One region of the Streptosporangium sp. NPDC051022 genome, then DNA from elsewhere that is predicted to be linked to it. Evidence: riboswitches for the same ligand, from Rfam matches in the RefSeq annotation. Region 1 holds a riboswitch; the other holds the start of a gene.
The links. Region 1 has a riboswitch for cobalamin ahead of AB0N02_RS23110 (ABC transporter substrate-binding protein). Riboswitches for the same ligand answer to the same signal wherever they lie in the genome.
Positions count from the first base shown of each region.

Region 2: linked by a shared signal. The riboswitch ahead of AB0N02_RS22245 (CoA-acylating methylmalonate-semialdehyde dehydrogenase) and the one ahead of AB0N02_RS23110 (ABC transporter substrate-binding protein) in region 1 are both predicted to bind cobalamin.

Region 1 is NZ_JBFBCF010000014.1:114,838-123,714, reverse strand. Features, by position in the region: gene AB0N02_RS23140 (ATP-binding protein) at 1-139, opposite strand, end outside; gene AB0N02_RS23135 (helix-turn-helix transcriptional regulator) at 365-1,186, shown strand; gene AB0N02_RS23130 (DUF397 domain-containing protein) at 1,187-1,423, shown strand; gene AB0N02_RS23125 (hypothetical protein) at 1,536-1,805, shown strand; gene AB0N02_RS23120 (histidine phosphatase family protein) at 1,914-2,495, opposite strand; gene AB0N02_RS23115 (Gfo/Idh/MocA family oxidoreductase) at 2,669-3,520, shown strand; adenosylcobalamin (AdoCbl) riboswitch at 3,664-3,804, shown strand; gene AB0N02_RS23110 (ABC transporter substrate-binding protein) at 3,850-4,830, shown strand; gene AB0N02_RS23105 (iron ABC transporter permease) at 5,014-5,979, shown strand; gene AB0N02_RS23100 (ABC transporter ATP-binding protein) at 5,976-6,755, shown strand; gene AB0N02_RS23095 (adenosylcobinamide amidohydrolase) at 6,806-7,459, shown strand; gene AB0N02_RS23090 (Uma2 family endonuclease) at 7,522-8,118, shown strand; gene AB0N02_RS23085 (zinc ribbon domain-containing protein) at 8,428-8,877, shown strand, end outside.
Region 2 is NZ_JBFBCF010000013.1:161,449-170,325, forward strand. Features, by position in the region: gene AB0N02_RS22225 (enoyl-CoA hydratase) at 1-98, opposite strand, end outside; gene mmsB (3-hydroxyisobutyrate dehydrogenase) at 95-973, opposite strand; gene AB0N02_RS22235 (enoyl-CoA hydratase/isomerase family protein) at 970-2,028, opposite strand; gene AB0N02_RS22240 (acyl-CoA dehydrogenase family protein) at 2,028-3,167, opposite strand; gene AB0N02_RS22245 (CoA-acylating methylmalonate-semialdehyde dehydrogenase) at 3,174-4,673, opposite strand; cobalamin riboswitch at 4,873-5,057, opposite strand; cobalamin riboswitch at 5,243-5,463, shown strand; gene metE (5-methyltetrahydropteroyltriglutamate--homocysteine S-methyltransferase) at 5,587-7,821, shown strand; gene AB0N02_RS22255 (class I SAM-dependent methyltransferase) at 8,081-8,877, opposite strand, start outside.

The DNA.
Region 1 (8,877 bases):
ATGTGGCGCTGGCCATGGCCGTGGATCCGGAGAGGAGATCACGGGCCGCGTCGGGCCACCAGCCGACGGGGGGCCACCAGTCGAGCGCCGTCCAGGAGGTTCGGGAGAGCGCGGTTTGGGCGGACTGCACAGCGATCATCATGGTGCAAACTCCCGTGCAGGTGCAAGAGCGAATGCACGTGCATAAGGTGTGTGCAACCGCTACGGTTACCCCTGAATTCGGCAATCGAGACAGAAAGGGGATCTTGTCCGCGGCTGGGGAATCTTGTGCCGCGAAGTGACAGACTGTCGATCAGGAAAGCGAGCGAGGAGCAGCCACGTGTCCATGGACCCGCCCGGTACCGGTTCCACCGTTCGGCGCATCATGCTCGGCGCAAGCCTGCGCCGGTTGCGTGAGGAGAAGGGACTACCGCGTGAGGTGGCCGGATTCCACATCCGCGCCTCGGAGTCCAAGATCAGCCGGATGGAGCTGGGCCGTGTCGGTTTCAAGACACGGGACGTGGAAGATCTGCTCACCCTGTACGGCGTGCTCGATGACGCAGAACGGCGCGGCCTGCTGGAGATGGTCCGCGAGGCGAACACCCCCGGCTGGTGGCACAAGTACGGCGATCTCCTGCCGAACTGGTTCACCACCTACGTGGGGCTGGAGGAGGCGGCGAACGTGATCCGCACCTATGAGGTGCAGTTCGTTCCCGGCCTGCTGCAGACGGCCGCCTACGCGCGCACCGTGATCCGGTTGGGCTACCCGGACGTGCCGGAGGCGGACATCGATCGTCGCGTGCACATGCGCATGCAACGTCAGGAGCGTCTGACGAAGAAGAACGGCCCACGCCTGTGGGCGGTCATCGACGAGGCGGCCCTGAAGCGCCCGATCGGAGGACGGGAGATCATGCGCGAGCAGCTCCAGCACCTGCTGGAGGTGGCCGCGCTGCCTAACATCACCATCCAGGTGATGCCCTTCCGGTTCGGTATGCACGCAGCCGAGGGTGGTGCGTTCAGCATCTTGCGGTTTCCCGAGTCCGACCTGTCGGACGTCGTTTATGTCGAGCAGCTCTGGGGTGCCCTCTACCTGGACAAGCGTGAGGACATCGATCCATACCTCACGGCCATGGAGCAGCTGTGCGTGGAAAGCACCACGCCTGGGGGCACCGCCGAGATCCTCGGCGACCTTCTCAGAGAGATCTAAATGAAGCACACCTACAACGGCATGCCCGCCACGGACCTGGCCGGGGCGAGTTGGCGTAAGAGTCGTCACAGCAACTCGACGGGCAACTGCGTCGAGCTGGCCGAACTGCCCGATGGCAGTATCGCGGTCCGGAACTCCCGTTTTCCCGGGGGGCCGGCACTGATTTACACCCGCGACGAGATCCGCGCGCTGGTGCTCGGGGTGAAGGACGGGGAGTTCGACAGCCTTACGGTGTAACGCCGTTTTTACATCAGGCGCGCCTGGTTAACCTCCGCGCGCCGGTGACGTAACTCGGGGAGCGGGTCGGCAGGGAAGAGTTTGGGTCAGCCAGCGAATGGGGGCCCAAGCCGTGTTCGACCAGATGACCCTGTATCCCGTGGCCGACGACGTGCTGTTCGCACCGGGCGGTCGCGTTGTGATCCGCACATATGGCGTCGCCTCACAGGCCACAGGCGACGGTGCGACCACTCCGGTGTCCTACCGCACATGGGTCACCGGAGTACGCGACCAGCCCCGTTACTGGCGGTGGAACCACTTCGAGGAAGCCCGCCGCGGTCACCGAGGGGTCCTCGAGTGGCTGACGGGCCGCGGTCCACGACCCGGCGTCACAGCCGTCTGAACGATCCGGTCCCGATCCCCGGGACCCGGATCCGGACTCCGGGCCCGGCTCGGTCCCGGACCGGGCGCCCGCTTCCGCGCCGGACACCCGGCCGGGCGGCACGCGCCCTCAGGCGGGAGCGTTCCAGGTGAGCACGACCGGCTCACCGTGTTCGAAGCCCAGCCGGGAGTAGGTGCCGGTGTCCAGGCGGAAGAGACGGCCGTCCTGCGGAGGCAGGCCGAGCCACCGGGCGCACAGCACCCGCAGGAAGTGACCGTGGGCGACCGCGACGACTTCGCCGTCGGCGGCGCGAGCCCTGGCGATCACCCGGTCGGCGCGCGCGGCGACCTCCTCCGCTCTCTCGCCGGGATGCTCGGCGTCACCTGGGATGACTCCGTCACGCCACAGGTGCCAGCCGGGACGCGTCCGCCGGATCTCCGGGGTCGTGATGCCCTCGTAGCCGCCGTAGTCCCACTCCCACAGGTCCGGGTCGACCTCGTAGGCGTCCAGCCCGGCGAGCTCGGCCGTACGGCGGGCCCGCCGGGCGGGGCTGACCAGGGTCAGGCCGAAGGACCTGCCCTTGACCAGCGGCGCGAGAGCCCGCGCCTGGTCCTCGCCCCTGCCGGTCAGCCGCAGATCGGTACGCCCGGTGTGGCGCCCGTCCCTGCTCCACTCGGTCTCGCCGTGCCGCAGCAGAATCATCTCGTCCATAGGGAACCCATCATGCCGGTACGGCCCGCGCCGCCCGGCCGATGCCTCACGGGTTCCCTCCACGTCCTCGCGCGCCGCTCCCCGCGAAGGGCTCCGGAACGCCGTGCCCGGGGCGCGGTCCGGGTACGGCCCGAGCGCGCGATCGGGTGACGGAGGCGTGAGAAGCTGGGGCGGTGACGATATCCGTGGGTTTGGTGGGCGCGGGGCCGTGGGCGGAGATGGTGCACGCGCCGATGCTGGCCGCCGGACCGGACACGCGCCTGGTGGGCGTGTGGGCCCGGCGCCCCGAGGCCGCCGCCAGATTCGGCGTCCCGGTCTTCAAGCGCGTCGAGGAGCTGTTCGACAACTGCGAGGCGGTCGCGTTCTCGGTGCCGCCCGCCGTACAGGCCGAGCTCGGCGTGCTCGCCGCCAAGGCGGGCAAGGCGCTGCTGCTGGAGAAACCGCTCGCCGCCGACCTGGACGGGGCCCGGCGGCTGGCCGGCGCGGTCGCCGAGGCGGGCGTGCCCTCCCAGATGGTTCTCACCTGGCGATACTCGGAGGCGACCAGGGCGTTCCTGGCCAGGGTCTCGGCCCTCGAACCGTTCGGCGGTCACGCGGCCAACGTCTCCGGGGCCCTGCTGGGCGACTTCACTTCCCCGTGGCGGCTGGAGCACGGCGCGATCCTCGACGTCGGCCCGCACATGATCGACATGCTGGACGCCGCGCTCGGCCGTGTCGTCGGCGTACGCGCCCACGGTAACCCGAGGGGATGGGTCGGCCTGCTGCTGGAACACGAGACGGGCGCGATCAGCGAGGCCTCGCTGTGCATGAGCGTGCCCGGTGAGACACCGCCCTCCCACGTGGACATCTACGGCCGTCTCGGCCACCAGCGCCTCGAGGGCGACCGGCTCGGCTCCGACGTCTTCGCCGTGATGCTCGCCGAGTTCGCCGAGACCGTCGAGCACGGCGGCGGCCACCCCCTCGACGCCGCGCACGGCCTGCGCCTGCAGGAGATCATCGCCGCGGCCGAACGACACCTCGGCTGACACCTCCACCTTCACGAACCCCCGCCCCGCCCCCGCGGCTTCCCACGCCCCTCCGGAGGTACGGGCACCGGGCGGAAAGGCCCGTGACGCGGGGTGAAGGCCCCGTGTCCAAACCTTGACGTGGGCTGCTCAGGGGGGATTGATAACGTTTATCCGACGCACGGCGCGTAGCGAAGTCCGGTGTGAGTCCGGCGCTGTCCCGCAACTGTCATGATCCTCAGGATCGAGCCAGGTCGCCTTCCGCCGTGCCGACGTCGTCGACCCTCGTGGAAAGGGTGACCCCGTCCCTTCACGGGTCTCTCTGTTCCGATGACCGAAAGGACCCCCGCGTGAGGCCCGTACCTCCCGCCCTCATCGGCGTGCTGCTCGGTGTGCTGACCCTGGCCGGATGCGGTCAGAGTTCCACCGCCCCCCAGGACGCGACCGCGACGTCGCCGGCGCCCTCCTCGGCGTCCACGGCAGGATCCCCGGGATCCACAGGGGCCGCGGGCTTCCCCGTCACGGTGCAGGCGGGCAACGGTCCCGTCGTCGTCCCGAAGAGGCCCGAACGGATCGTCTCGCTGTCACCGACCGCCACCGAGAGCCTCTTCGCCGTCGGCGCGGGCGCCCAGGTCGTCGCGGTCGACGACCAGTCCAACTACCCGGCGGAGGCGCCCAAGAGCAGCCTGTCCGGCTTCAAGCCGAACGTCGAGGCGATCGTCGCCCAGAAGCCCGACCTGATCGTGCTCGCCAACGACATCGACGGCGTCGTCGCCAAGCTGGGCACGCTCGGCGTGCCGGTGCTGCTCGAACCCGCCGCGACCAAGTTCGACGACGCCTACGACCAGATCGCCGACCTCGGCGCGGCCACCGGCAACCAGGCCAAGGCCGATGAGGTGGTCACCGGCATGAAGGAGCGGATCGAGACGCTGGCCGCCGCCGCGCCCCGGGACAAGAAGCTCACCTACTACCACGAGCTGGACAGCACCCCCTACTCGGTCACGTCCACCACCTTCATCGGCCAGGTCTACGGCCTGTTCGGCCTGACCAACATCGCCGACAAGGCCCCCGAGGCGGCGGGCGGCTATCCCAAGCTGTCGGCCGAGTTCGTCGCCAAGGCCGACCCGGACCTCGTCTTCCTGGCCGACACCAAGTGCTGCGGCCAGTCGAAGGAGACCCTGGCCAAACGTCCCGGCTGGTCCGGCCTCTCCGCGATCAAGAACGACCAGGTCGTCCTCCTCGACGACGACATCGCCTCCCGCTGGGGGCCCCGGGTCGCCGACCTCGCCGAGCAGGTCGGCGCCGCCGTCAAGAAAGCCGCGACCAGCTAAGTGACCGACCTCTCCCGCCCCGAGGCCTCGCTCGGTGGCGATCCGGCACCTCGGCCCGGGGGTGACCCGTCACCCCCGCCCGGCGGTGGCGCCGAGCCCCGGGCGGCCGGGTTCCGTCCGCCGCGGGCGACCGGGCTCCGCCCGCCGGTGGCGGTCGCGGCCTCCTGCGTCCTGCTGGCGAGCATGTTCGCGGCCCTGCTGATCGGCGCGGCGGGCATCGAGCCGCAGAAGGTGGCGCTGCAACTGCTCGACTGGCTGCCCTTCGTCTCGGTCGACTCGGGACTGGCACCGGTCGAGAAGGGGCTGCTGTTCGAGCTCCGGCTGCCCAGGGTCCTGCTCGCCGCGATCGTCGGCGGCCTGCTGGCCTGCGCGGGCGCCGGATACCAGGGGGTGTTCCGCAACCCGCTGGCCGACCCCTACCTGCTGGGCGCCGCCGCGGGAGCGGGGCTGGCGACCACGGCGGCGATCGTGTTCGCCAGGGGCGACGGCAACACGCTCCTCATCCCGGTCGCCGCGTTCGCCGGGGCCATCGGCGGCGTGCTGCTCGCCTACGCGCTGGGCAACGTCGCGGGCCTGCGCGGCGGCACAGCCACGCTGGTCCTCGCGGGCGTGGCCGTCACCTCCTTCCTCACCGCGATCCAGACCTTCCTGCAACAGCTCAACGTGGAGGAACTCCAGCGGGTCTACGGCTGGATCCTGGGCAACGTCGGCGGTGGCTGGGAGCAGGTCAGGCTGGTCGTGCCGTACGCCCTGGTCTCGGTGGTGGTCATGCTGCTGTACGGCAGGCTGCTGGACGTCCTGTCGGTCGGCGACGACGAGGCGGCGGGTCTCGGCGTCGACGTCGCCCGGGTCCGGCTCGTCGTGCTGCTGGCCGCCTCCCTGGCGACCGCCTCGGCCGTCGCGGTCAGCGGGCTGATCGGCTTCGTCGGCATCGTGGTCCCGCACGTGGTCCGCCGCCTGGCCGGGGGGTCCTACCGCGTCGTGCTCCCGCTCTCGCTGGTCGGCGGTGCCGCCTTCCTGGTCCTGGCCGACCTGATCGCCCGCACCGTGATCGCCCCGGCGGAGCTGCCCATCGGGGTGGTCACCGCCTTCGTCGGCGCGCCGTTCTTCGTGGCCGTGCTGCGCCTGACCAGGCGGGTGGACACGTGAGCCGCGTCGAGGTGAGGGACCTCACCGTCGTCCGCGGGACGCGGACCGTGCTGTCGGGCGTCGGGCTCGCGGTGGGCGGCGGCGACTGGCTCGCCGTGATCGGGGCCAACGGCGCGGGCAAGTCCACCCTGCTCAAGGCGCTGGCCGGGGTGCTCCCGTACTCGGGGGAGGTGCTCGTCGACGGCACGCCGGTGCGCGCGCTCAAGCCCAGGGAGCGGGCCCGTCTGCTCGCCTACGCCCCGCAGTCCCCGGTGCTTCCCGCCGACATGACCGTCTTCGACTACACCCTGCTGGGCCGCACGCCGTACATCTCCCATCTGGGCCGCGAGAGCCGCCGGGATCGGGAGGTGACCGCCTCGGTGCTGGAACGGCTCGGCCTGTCCTCGTTCGCCTCCCGTCTGCTCGGTCACCTGTCGGGCGGTGAGCGCCAGCGGGTCGTGCTGGCCAGGGCGCTGACGCAGCAGGCCCCGGTGCTCCTGCTCGACGAGCCGACCACCGCCCTGGATCTGGGGCACCAGCAGCAGGTCCTGGAGCTCGTCGACCGGCTCCGGCTGGCCGACGGGCTGACCGTCGTCACGACCCTGCACGACCTGAGCCTCGCGGGGCAGTACGCCGACTCGATGATGCTCGTCGCGGGCGGCGGGGCGGCGGCGTCCGGCGTGCCGGCCGACGTGCTCACCGAGAAACTGATCGCGGAGCATTTCGACGCCCGCGTCCGCGTCGTGACCGGCGCGGGCGGCAGACCCGAGGTCCACCTGGAGCGCCCTTGTACCTGAAGCCGAACCGCCGTGACGAGAGCCGGGACGATCTTTCCCGCCGGCGGGCGATGACGCTGAGCCACCGCGAGGAGGACGGGGCCAGGCTGGCCTCGCTGCTGTGGGAGTTCGGCCCCGGCCGGCGGGCGATCTCCTCGGCGATGGTCGGCGGCGGCATCGGCCCCGTCGGGTGGGTGCTCAACGCCCAGGTGCCCGGCGGCTACTCGCGGATGGACCCGGTGGAGCACCTGCTGGAGATGGCCCCGCCCGGACCCGGCGTCGGCATGCTGACGGCGGCCGCGGTCGACCGCTTCACCCGGGCGTCCGACGGGGGAGCGGAGGCGGTGGCGACCGTGGGCCTGCGCGTCCCCACCTGGGCCGCGGCCCCCGACGGCGTCCCCGACCCCGAGCTGGCCCCCGTGTATCTGCCCGGCACGATCAACATCGTCGTCACGCTCCCGGTCGCGATGACCGACGCGGCCCTGGTCAACGCCGTCATGACGGTGACCGAGGCCAAGTCCCAGGCGCTGATCGAGGAGGGGTTCCCCTGTACGGGCACCGCCTCGGACGCGGTGTGCGTGGCCGTGCGGGAGGAGGGACCGCGCGAGCTGTTCGGCGGCCCCCGCTCGACGTGGGGCGCGCGCATCGCCCGCGCGGTCCACGACGCCGTACGGCGAGGCGCCCACGAGTGGGCGAACCGTGATGCCTCGACTACTTCAAGTTAGGGAATTGCGGGAAGTAGCATGTGGACGGAGGCGAGACTCCCGATACTGGGTGGGTGACCGCGATGGCGACGAAAGAGCCGACGGCAGGGCCGACGACCAGGCGGACGGTTCTTCCAGGAGAGCCGCCGTTCACCGTCGACGACCTGCTCGAGTTCCCCGACGACGGGAACCGCTACGAGCTCTTCACTGGGAGCCTACTGGTGAGTCCCTCTCCGACCCCCCTGCATCAGCGTGCGATCGCCCGTCTTCTGAGGATTCTCGAAGACGCCGCGCCGCCGGAGTTCGAACCGCTTCCGGAGGTGAACCTCCGGGTAGGCCCCCACGACTTCTTCATCCCCGATCTCGTCGTGGTGCACACGGAGGCCGTCGCGGAGACGGAGCTGATGTTCACGCCGGACGACGTCCTGATGGCGGTCGAGGTCGTCAGTCCCGCCACCCGGATGCGCGACCGGCACATGAAGCGGTCGGCGTACGCGGAGGCGGGAATCGAGCTGTACTGGCGGGTCGAGCTGTCCGGCGGCCCCTGCCTGCACGTCCACGAACTGGTGGGAGACGACTACAAACCGGTGGGCAAGCACGAGGCGGGCAGGGTGGCTGGCCTGCTCGCCCCGTTCGAGGTGAGCTTCGATCCCGCCGTGCTGATCCGCCCCCGCGGTTGACCGGGGCGCGGGGCCGCGCGGCCGGGGCCGTATCGCGCGACTTCCGTCGGCGGAACGTACGGCCGGAATGGCCGGAGAGGGTGACGAGACCCCGGTGCGGGGCCCGTCCGGTGGAATTCACGAGCTGTCCGATATGTTCGTTTTGTCGGTTGATCCTCGTGTCGCGACCGCTCTGTCCACCGGGTTTTCCATCGTATTCACTCATCAAGTGGGACTTGTTTCCTTACCAAGCGCTTGTCTGCATGCACCGCTATTGACTTCTGCAATACGGTTGCCACGCTTGTCCTAATCCCCCCACATGGAGTGGCGATGCGGCGGTTCGGCTTGGCTCTGGCGCTCCTCGGCGGTCTCACTCTGGCGACCGCCGCGACGACCCCTGCCCTCGCCCACGAGCATCCCAGCGGAATCACCGACCTGGTGACCCCCGCGGTCGTCAGGGTCGAGGCCACGGCGCGGGTCGACATCACCCTGCTGGACCACATCGGCGAGCTGGTTCACGTGGAACGCAGCTACGAGGTGCCGATCGGCAGCGGCAGCGGGACCGTCGTCAACCCCGAGGGCGGCGTCGTCACCCTCACCCGGGTGGTCAAGAACGACAAGGACATCGCGGTGTACGCCGCCAACAAGATCTTCGCCGAGCACCACAAGGTCAAGATCCCCGACGACTTCGAGCGGCACACGCTCAAGGACCACCTGCTCAACCACCACCTGCAGGAGTGCTACCCGCCCAAGCAGCCGACCGCCACCTGCATCGTCGAC
Region 2 (8,877 bases), on a different contig from region 1:
AGCCGCAGGTTGAGCGCGTTGAGCGCCTTGGGCCGGTTGAGGGTGATCAGGCCGGTACGGCCCTTGCGGTCGAGCAGGATGGTCTCGTACTGCGTCATGAGCGTTCCCTGATGGCGTTGACGATCGCGGAGAAGTCCCTGCCCGCGCCGGGGCCGTCGGCGAAGGCGGCGTAGAGCTCGGCCGCGCGCAGGCCGAGCTCGGCGGCCACGCCGCTGGAGCGGGCGGCGTCGGCGGCCAGGCCGAGGTCCTTGGCCATGAGCGCGGAGGTGAAGCCCGGCCGGTAGTCACGGTTGGCAGGGCTGGCCGGGACCGGTCCGGGGACCGGGCAGTTGGTGGTCAGCGCCCAGCACTGGCCGGAGGCCGTCGAGACCACGTCGAACAGTGCCTGATGGGACAGGCCGAGGCGCTCGCCCAGGACGAACGCCTCGCTGACGGCGATCATCGAGGCGCCGAGGATCATGTTGTTGCAGATCTTCGCGGCCTGCCCGGCGCCGGGGTCGCCGCAGTGCACGACCTTGCGGCCCATGGCCGACAGCAGCGGCGAGACGGCCGCGAAGTCGGCGCCCCGGGCGCCGACCATGAAGGTCAGCGTGGCGGCCGTCGCGCCGGCCACGCCGCCGGAGACGGGGGCGTCCAGCGCGCGGTGCCCGGCCGAGACCGCGGCGTCGTGGGCGGCACGCGCGTCGGCGACGTCGACGGTCGAGCAGTCGGCGAACAGCGTGCCGGGCGCGGCGGCCGCCAGCACCTGTCCGTAGCAGTCGAGCACGTGCCGCCCGCTGGGCAGCATGGTGATGACCGTCTCGGCGCCGGTCACGGCGTCGGCCGCCGAGCGGGTGATGCGCACCCCGTTCCCCTCGGCCTGCCCGAGCGCCTCGGGGGACAGGTCGAATCCGGTGACGTCGTGACCGGCCCTGACCAGGTTGGCGGCCATGGGGGCGCCCATGTTGCCCAGGCCGACGAAGGCGATCGTCATCGGAGCCCTCCCGACAGTCCGAGTTCGTGCTCGCCCAGGGGCGCCAGGAAGCGGTCCACGTCGTCTTCGGTCACCTCTTCGAGGCGGGCCGGTGACCATCTGGGGGAGCGGTCCTTGTCGATCACCTGGGCGCGGATGCCCTCCACCAGGTCGGGGCAGGCCAGGGCCGCGCAGGAGACGCGGTACTCCTGGTCGAGCACCTCCTCCAGCGAGCCGAGCTCCCGGGCCCGGCGCAGCGCCCGCAGGGTGACCTTCAACGCCGTCGGCGACTTGCCGCCGATCCGCTCGGCCGCCTCCTTGGCGGCGCTCTCGCCGCTGTCCAGCAGCCGTTGCACGATCTCCTCCACCGTGGGCGCGGAGTAGCAGGCGTCGATCCACTCACGCTGCCCGGCCAGCTCGCCGGGCGGCACGGCGTGGGCGAAGGAGGCGACCGCCTCGGTCACCTCCCGCCGGGACAGCTCGGCGGTGAGCTCCTCCAGATCCGCGGAGGGCACGAAGTGGTCGGCCAGCCCGCAGGCCACGGCGTCGCCCGCGCCGATCGACGTGGCGGTGAGCGCCAGATGGGTGCCCAGTTCGCCGGGCGCCCGCGACAGCAGGTAGGTGCCGCCCACGTCCGGGACGAAGCCGATGGTGGTCTCGGGCATGGCCAGCATCGTGCGCTCGGTGACGACCCGCACGCCGCCGTGCGCGGAGACGCCGACGCCGCCGCCCATGACGATGCCGTCCATCAGGGCGACGTACGGCTTGCCGTACCGGGCGACGCGGGCGTTGAGACGGTACTCGTCGCGCCAGAACGCCGCCGAGGCGCCCCCCTTCGCCTTGGCGTCCTCGTGGATGGCGCGGATGTCGCCCCCGGCGCACAGGCCACGCTCGCCCGCCCCCCGGACGAGCACGGCGGCGACGGCGTCGTCGTCGGCCCACATCCGCAGCACGGCGTCGAGGCGGCGGACCATGTCGTGGTTCAGGGCGTTGAGGGCCTTCGGCCGGTTGAGCGTGATCAGCCCGAGACGGCCGATGACCAGGGTCTCCACTCCGGTGTCCGACAGTGTGCTCATCAGGCGGCTCCGGTCAGTCCGCGGGCGACGATGACGCGCATGATCTCGTTCGTTCCTTCCAGGATCCGATGCACCCGCAGGTCGCGGACGATCTTCTCGATGCCGTACTCGGTGAGATAGCCGTAGCCGCCGTGCAACTGCAGGGCCTGGTCTGCGACGGCGAAACCGGTGTCGGTGGCGAATCGCTTGGCCATCGCGCACAGCTCCGCGGCCCTGGGGTCGCCCGTGTCGAGCGCGGCGGCGGCGCGCCACACCAGTGCCCGCGCGGCCTCCAGCTCGGTCACCATATCGGCCAGGGAGAACTGCAGTGCCTGGGCCCGCAGCAGCTTGGCGCCGAAGGCCTCCCGGTCGGCGAGATAGGCGGTGCAGGCCTCCAGCGCCGCCTGCGCGCCGCCCAGGGAGCAGGCGGCGATGCCCAGGCGGCCGCCGTTCAGGCCGCTCATCGCGATCCGGAAGCCGTCGCCCTCCTCGCCCAGCAGGCGGGTGGCCGGGATGCGGACCCCCTCCAGGAGGACCTGGCGGGTGGGCTGGGCGTTCCAGCCCATCTTCTCCTCGTTGGGGCCGAAGGAGAGGCCCGGGTCGTCGCGTTCGACCACGAACGCCGAGATGCCCCGGGCGCCGGGGCCACCGGTACGGGCCATCACCACGTACACCTGCGCGGCGCCCGCGCCGGAGATGAACTGCTTGACACCGTCCAGGACGTAGTGGTCACCCTCGCGCACCGCTCGCGTACTGAGCGCGGCGGCGTCGGACCCGGCGCCGGGCTCGGTGAGGCAGTAGCCGGCCAGGGACCGCATCGAGCACAGGCCGGGCAGCCAGCGGGTGCGCTGCTCGGCGGTGCCGTAGTGGTCGATCATCCAGGCGACCATGTTGTGGATGGAGACGTAGGCGGCGATGGAGGGACAGCCGGTGGCCAGCGCCTCGAAGATCAGCGCGGCGTCGGTCCTGGACAGGCCCGAGCCGCCCATCTCCTCGGCGACGTAGACGCCGCCGAGGCCGAGGTCGGCCGCCTTGACGAGCACGTCCACCGGGAAGTGCTTGCGGCGGTCCCAGTCGACGGCATCGGGGGCCAGGTGCTCGCGGGCGAAGTCGCGGACCGTCTCCACGATCGCGACCTGGTCGTCGGTGAGTGTGAGCATCGTCCCTCACCCCATCGTGGGGATGACGAAGCTCGCGCCTTCCCTGACCCCGGAGGGCCAGCGCGAGGTGACGGTCTTGGTGCGGGTGTAGAAGCGGATCGAGTCCGTGCCGAACTGGTTGAGGTCACCGAACATCGACCGCTTCCAGCCGCCGAAGCTGTGGTAGGCCACCGGGACCGGGATGGGGACGTTGACGCCGACCATGCCGGTGTTGACCCGGCGGGTGAAGTCGCGGGCGGTGTCGCCGTCGCGGGTGAAGATGGCCACGCCGTTGCCGTACTCGTGTTCGCTGGGCAGCCGCAGCGCCTGCTCGTAGTCGGCGGCGCGCACCACCGACAGGACGGGCCCGAAGATCTCCTCCCGGTAGACGCGCATGCCGGGGGTGACGTGGTCGAAGAGCGAGGCGCCGATGAAGAAGCCGCCCTCGTGTCCGGCCACGTTCACCTGGCGGCCGTCGACCACCAGCTGGGCGCCCTCGGCGACACCGAGATCGAGATAGCCGCGGACCCGTTCCAGCGCGTCGGGGCCGACCAGCGGGCCGAAATCGGCGTCGGGGTCGTGGGAGGGGCCGACCCGCAGCCCGCCGATCCGCTCCACCAGTTTGGCCACCAGGGCGTCGGCGGTCTCCTGCCCGACGGGAACGGCGACGGAGATGGCCATGCACCGTTCGCCCGCGGAGCCGTACCCCGCGCCGATCAGGGCGTCGGCGGCCTGGTCCAGGTCGGCGTCGGGCATGATGATCATGTGGTTCTTGGCGCCGCCGAAGCACTGGGCGCGCTTTCCGCGGGCCGTCGCCGTCGTGTACACGTACTCCGCGATCGCCGTGGAGCCGACGAATCCCAGCGCGGCCACCCGCGGATCCTCCAGCAGGGTGTCGACCGCCTCCTTGCCTCCGTTGACCACGTTCAGCACGCCGGGCGGCAGACCCGCCTCGACGAACAGCTCGGCCAGCCGCAACGGTACCGACGGGTCACGCTCGGACGGCTTGAGCACGAAGGCGTTGCCGCAGGCGAGGGCGGGGGCGGCCTGCCACAGCGGGATCATCGCCGGGAAGTTGAACGGCGTGATCCCGGCGACCACGCCCAGTGGCTGGCGCATCGAGTACACGTCGATGCCCGTCCCGGCGCTGTCGGTGAACTCGCCCTTGAGCAGGTGCGGGATGCCCGCGGCGAACTCGACCACCTCCAGCCCGCGCTGCAGGTCGCCGTCGGCGTCGGCGACCGTCTTGCCGTGCTCGGACGACAGCAGCCGGGCCAGCGGCTCACGCTCGGCTTCGACCAGTCGCAGGAAGCACAGCAGCACGCGGGCGCGGCGCTGCGGGTTCCACCGTGCCCACTCCTCCTGAGCGGCCTCGGCGTCGGCGATCGCCGCCTCGGTCTCGGCCCGGTTCGCCAGCGGGACACGGGCCTGGACCCGCCCGGTGCCGGGATCGTGGACGTCACCGTGGGCACCCGATGCCCCGGGAACCTGTTTGCCGCCGATGAAATGTGTCAGCTCACGGACCATGAACGACCTGCTTTCGCCAGGTGGGATCCGAAGATGGGCGTGCCTCGCCCGCGGTCCAGCGCACCGATGGGCGGGCCGGAAACGGTGAACGGGTCAGGGCGCAGCAGGGCCGTCAGCGCGGGGGATCCTCCACCGCCGGGACGTTTCCGGGCTCGCGAGCGCGTACCGATGCCATGCGTGTTCGCTCCATCCTCGTGGACAACACGGATCAACCCGCGGCCGGTATCCTGACTCCCGGATCAGCGCACGTCATCCGGCCTTCCCGGCTCTCGCCAGTGGCCTCATACAGCGATGACGCACTCCCCGGTCACAGTGGCGGGACCGCGCCGGATTCACACCGGCTTCCCTGCACCGCGGGCCTTCACCCCGAAAATATAGTTGGACGTCCTAGTAAGTCCAGAGCGACCGGCCGGATATGTGGAAAGCCGTCGCCGCCGCTCACCGAGAGGCTCAGGTGGCGGCCCTTCGCCGCGCCTTCGGCCATCCGGTCGAAGGACCCGCGGAACGTGCCTCGGACCGGATGACGTCTCAGAGTACGGCGAAGGTATCCGGCCACCGCGTTGGCTGGTTAGAATCCCGCCGTGGATGGTTCGTCCGCGCCCGGCCGGGTGCGGACGTCGTAAGAGGGAACCCGGTGCGAATCCGGGACTGCCCCGCAGCGGTGAGTGGGAACGACCGCCGTCATACGCACTGGACCGAAGGTCTGGGAAGCGACGGCCAGTAGGTCACGCCTGAGGTTCAGGTGTGGTGCCCGCGAGTCCGAAGACCTGCCCTCCGCCCGTGCACCGGCCGGTGCGCGGTGGTCCGCGGCCTCGTGGGAGGGCCTGGGACGCGCCCGCCGGGGTTTTCCCTGCCCGTCGTGTGCCTCTTCCTCCTGCCCGGCCGCATGCTGGCAATAGCGAGGGAAGCTGCCATGACAACGACGATCCTCGGGTACCCGCGCATCGGCGCGCACCGAGAGCTCAAATTCGCCACCGAGCAGTACTGGGCCGGGCGCGTCGGCGAGGAGGAACTGCAGTCCACGGCCGCGACGCTGCGGCGGGCGGTGTGGACCGAGCTGCGGGACGCCGGGCTGGGGACGATCCCGTCGAACACCTTCTCCTTCTACGACCAGGTGCTGGACACCAGCGTCATGGTCGACGCGGTCCCCGACCGCTACCGGGCGCTGCCGGGCCTGGAGCGCTACTTCGCGATGGCGCGCGGCACCGCGGACATCCCGGCGCTGGAGATGACCAAGTGGTTCGACACCAACTACCACTACATCGTCCCCGAACTGGCCCTGGACGCCCGCTTCCGGCTCGCCGACGGCGCGCAGGCCAAACCCGTGGCCGAATACCTCGAGGCCAGGGCGTTGGGGATCGAGACCCGGCCGGTGCTGGTCGGCCCCCTGACCTACCTGCTGCTGGCCAAGGCCGCGCCGGGCTCGCCCGAGGGGTTCGTGCCGCTGGACCTGCTGGACGCCCTGGTGGAGGTTTATGCCGAACTGCTGGAACGGCTCGCCGGAGCCGGCGCCCAATGGGTGCAGCTGGACGAACCGGCCCTGGTCAGGGATCTCGGCGCCCGACAGGTCGAGGCGCTCGAGCGGGCCTACCGCCGCCTGGGCGAGCTGTCCAGCCGTCCGAAGATCCTGCTGGCCACCTACTTCGGCACCGTCGCGCCGGAGGCGTTGAAGGTGCTGGCCTCCACCGCGGTGGAGGCGGTCGGGCTGGACTTCGTCTCCCGCCCCGACACCCTGGACGCGGTGGCCTCGATCGGCGGGCTGCCCGGCAAGACCGTCGTCGCCGGCGTGGTCGACGGCAGGAACGTGTGGCGGACCGACCCGGCGCGGGCCAGGGCGACGTACGCGGTGCTGCTCGGGCTGGCCGGGCAGGTGCAGCTGAGCACGTCGTGCTCGCTGCTGCACGTGCCCGTCGACCTTGACGGCGAAACCGCCCTGGACCCGCAGGTGCGGGCGCGGCTGGCGTTCGCCCGTCAGAAGGTCGCCGAACTGGTGGCGCTGGAGGCCGAGCTGGATTCCGACGACCCGCGGGCGGCACCGGTGCCCGGCGCGGGGGTCGACGCCGAGGTCCGGGCCCGGCTGCAGGCCCTCGGCGACGTCCACCGGACCGACCGCACAACCCGCTTCGCCGCCCAGCAGGAGAAACTCGGGCTGCCCGACCTGGCCACGACCACGATCGGATCGTTCCCGCAGACCGCCCGGATCCGCAAGGCCCGCGCCGACCACAAGGCCGGCCGGATCGACGGCGCCGCCTACACCGAGGCGATGCGCGCCGAGGTCGGGCAGGTGATCCGGCTCCAGGAGGAACTCGGCCTGGACGTTCTCGTGCACGGTGAGCCCGAGCGCAACGACATGGTCCAGTACTTCGCCGAGCAGCTGTCCGGATACGCGGCCACCGACCACGGCTGGGTCCAGTCTTATGGGACGCGCTGCGTGCGCCCCCCGATCCTGCACGGCGACGTCTCCCGCCCCGACCCGATGACGGTGGAGTGGGCGGCGTATGCGCAGTCGCTGACGGCCAAGCCGGTCAAGGGCATGCTGACCGGCCCGGTCACCATGCTCGCCTGGTCCTTCGTCCGCGACGACCAGCCGCTGTCGCAGACCGCCCGCCAGGTCGCCCTGGCCCTGCGCGACGAGATCGCCGACCTGGAGGCGGCCGGGATCGGCATCATCCAGGTGGACGAGCCGGCCCTGCGGGAGCTGCTGCCGCTGCGCCGGGCCGACCAGGAGGACTACCTGGCCTGGGCGGTGGCGGCCTTCCGGCTGGCCACCTCGGGGGTGGCGGTCTCCACCCAGATCCACACGCACATGTGCTACTCGGAGTTCGGTGAGATCATCACCGCGATCGCCGACCTCGACGCCGACGTCACCAGCGTCGAGGCGGCCCGTTCGCACATGGAGCTGGTCGCCGACCTGCGCGATGCCGGGTACGCCAACGGCATCGGGCCGGGCGTGTACGACATCCACTCGCCCCGGGTGCCGACCGTGGAGGAGATGGAGGCCAACCTGCGCCGCGCCCTGAAGGCCGTCCCGGCCGACCGGCTCTGGGTCAACCCCGACTGCGGTCTGAAGACCCGCGGCTACGCCGAGACCGAGGCGGCCCTGGCCAACATGGTCACGGCCGCGCGCAACGTCCGGGCCGCCCACTGACCTGACTATCCGCGGCCGCCCCTCACGGAAGGGGCGGCCGCGGTGCGGTTGTGTGGCCATACAACGGTCATGAATTACGCATGATGACCTGACTTCCGAGCCTCAGCTTCAATAAGGGCCCATCACGAAGTCGGCGCGGCGGGCGGTACGACAAGGGGCAGCCGGGTACGGCGCGGCGCGAACCCGGACGGGCCGCCCGTGGCCAGGACGAAGGGGCGCCGCCGCGACCGGCCCGCGTGCCCTCGCGGTGGTGGACGACTCAGGCGTCCAGGGAGGCTGTGATCGCCATCGTGGTGTAAGCCATGGTGAAGCCGCCTCCGATCGCGTCGATGGCGGCCCCGACGCCCTCCAGCACCTCGGCCAGCTTGTCCGGTGGGAGTCGGGTGAGCCCGCCGGTGGTGGGCAGCAGGTCGAGCCAGTCGTCACGGCCGTAGTACTGCTCCCAGTCGAATCGCCACTGCTCCGGTTCGCCGAACCCGGCCACCTTCCGGATGCCGTCGGCGAACGTCGCGAACATCTCCTGGTAGATGTCCTGGGCTGGCCTCGGCGGTCCGGCGTTGAGCGGTGAGTCGGGCACCACCTTCCGGAAGACGGTGGCGAACGCCTCCGCGACGAGGGGCGGTGGGTCGTACACGTGCGCGAACACCGCCAGCAGGCCACCGGGACGCAGAACCTGCGCCGCCTTGGCCGCGCCCGCGACCGGGTCCACCCAGTGCCAGGACTGCCCGGCGACGACCGCGTCGAAGGTACGGCCGGCGGCGTCCCAGTCCTCGAACGTCGCCACCTCGACCTCGACCCCGGTACGGCGGGCGAACTCGGCCATCCGTACGTCCGGCTCGACACCCAGCACCTTGCACCCGGCCGTCAGGAACTGGCGGGCTTCCAAGCCGGTGCCGCAGCCGACGTCGACGATGTCGGGGCCGGGGGCGGCGGCGATGATCTGCCGCACCAGGGCATCGGGATAGCCGGGCCGGGCCCGGTCGTAGCGTTCGGCGTCGACCCCGAACGACTCCGCCATCTGCCTGGCCCTGTGGGGTTCGTTCCGCTGGGGCTCCG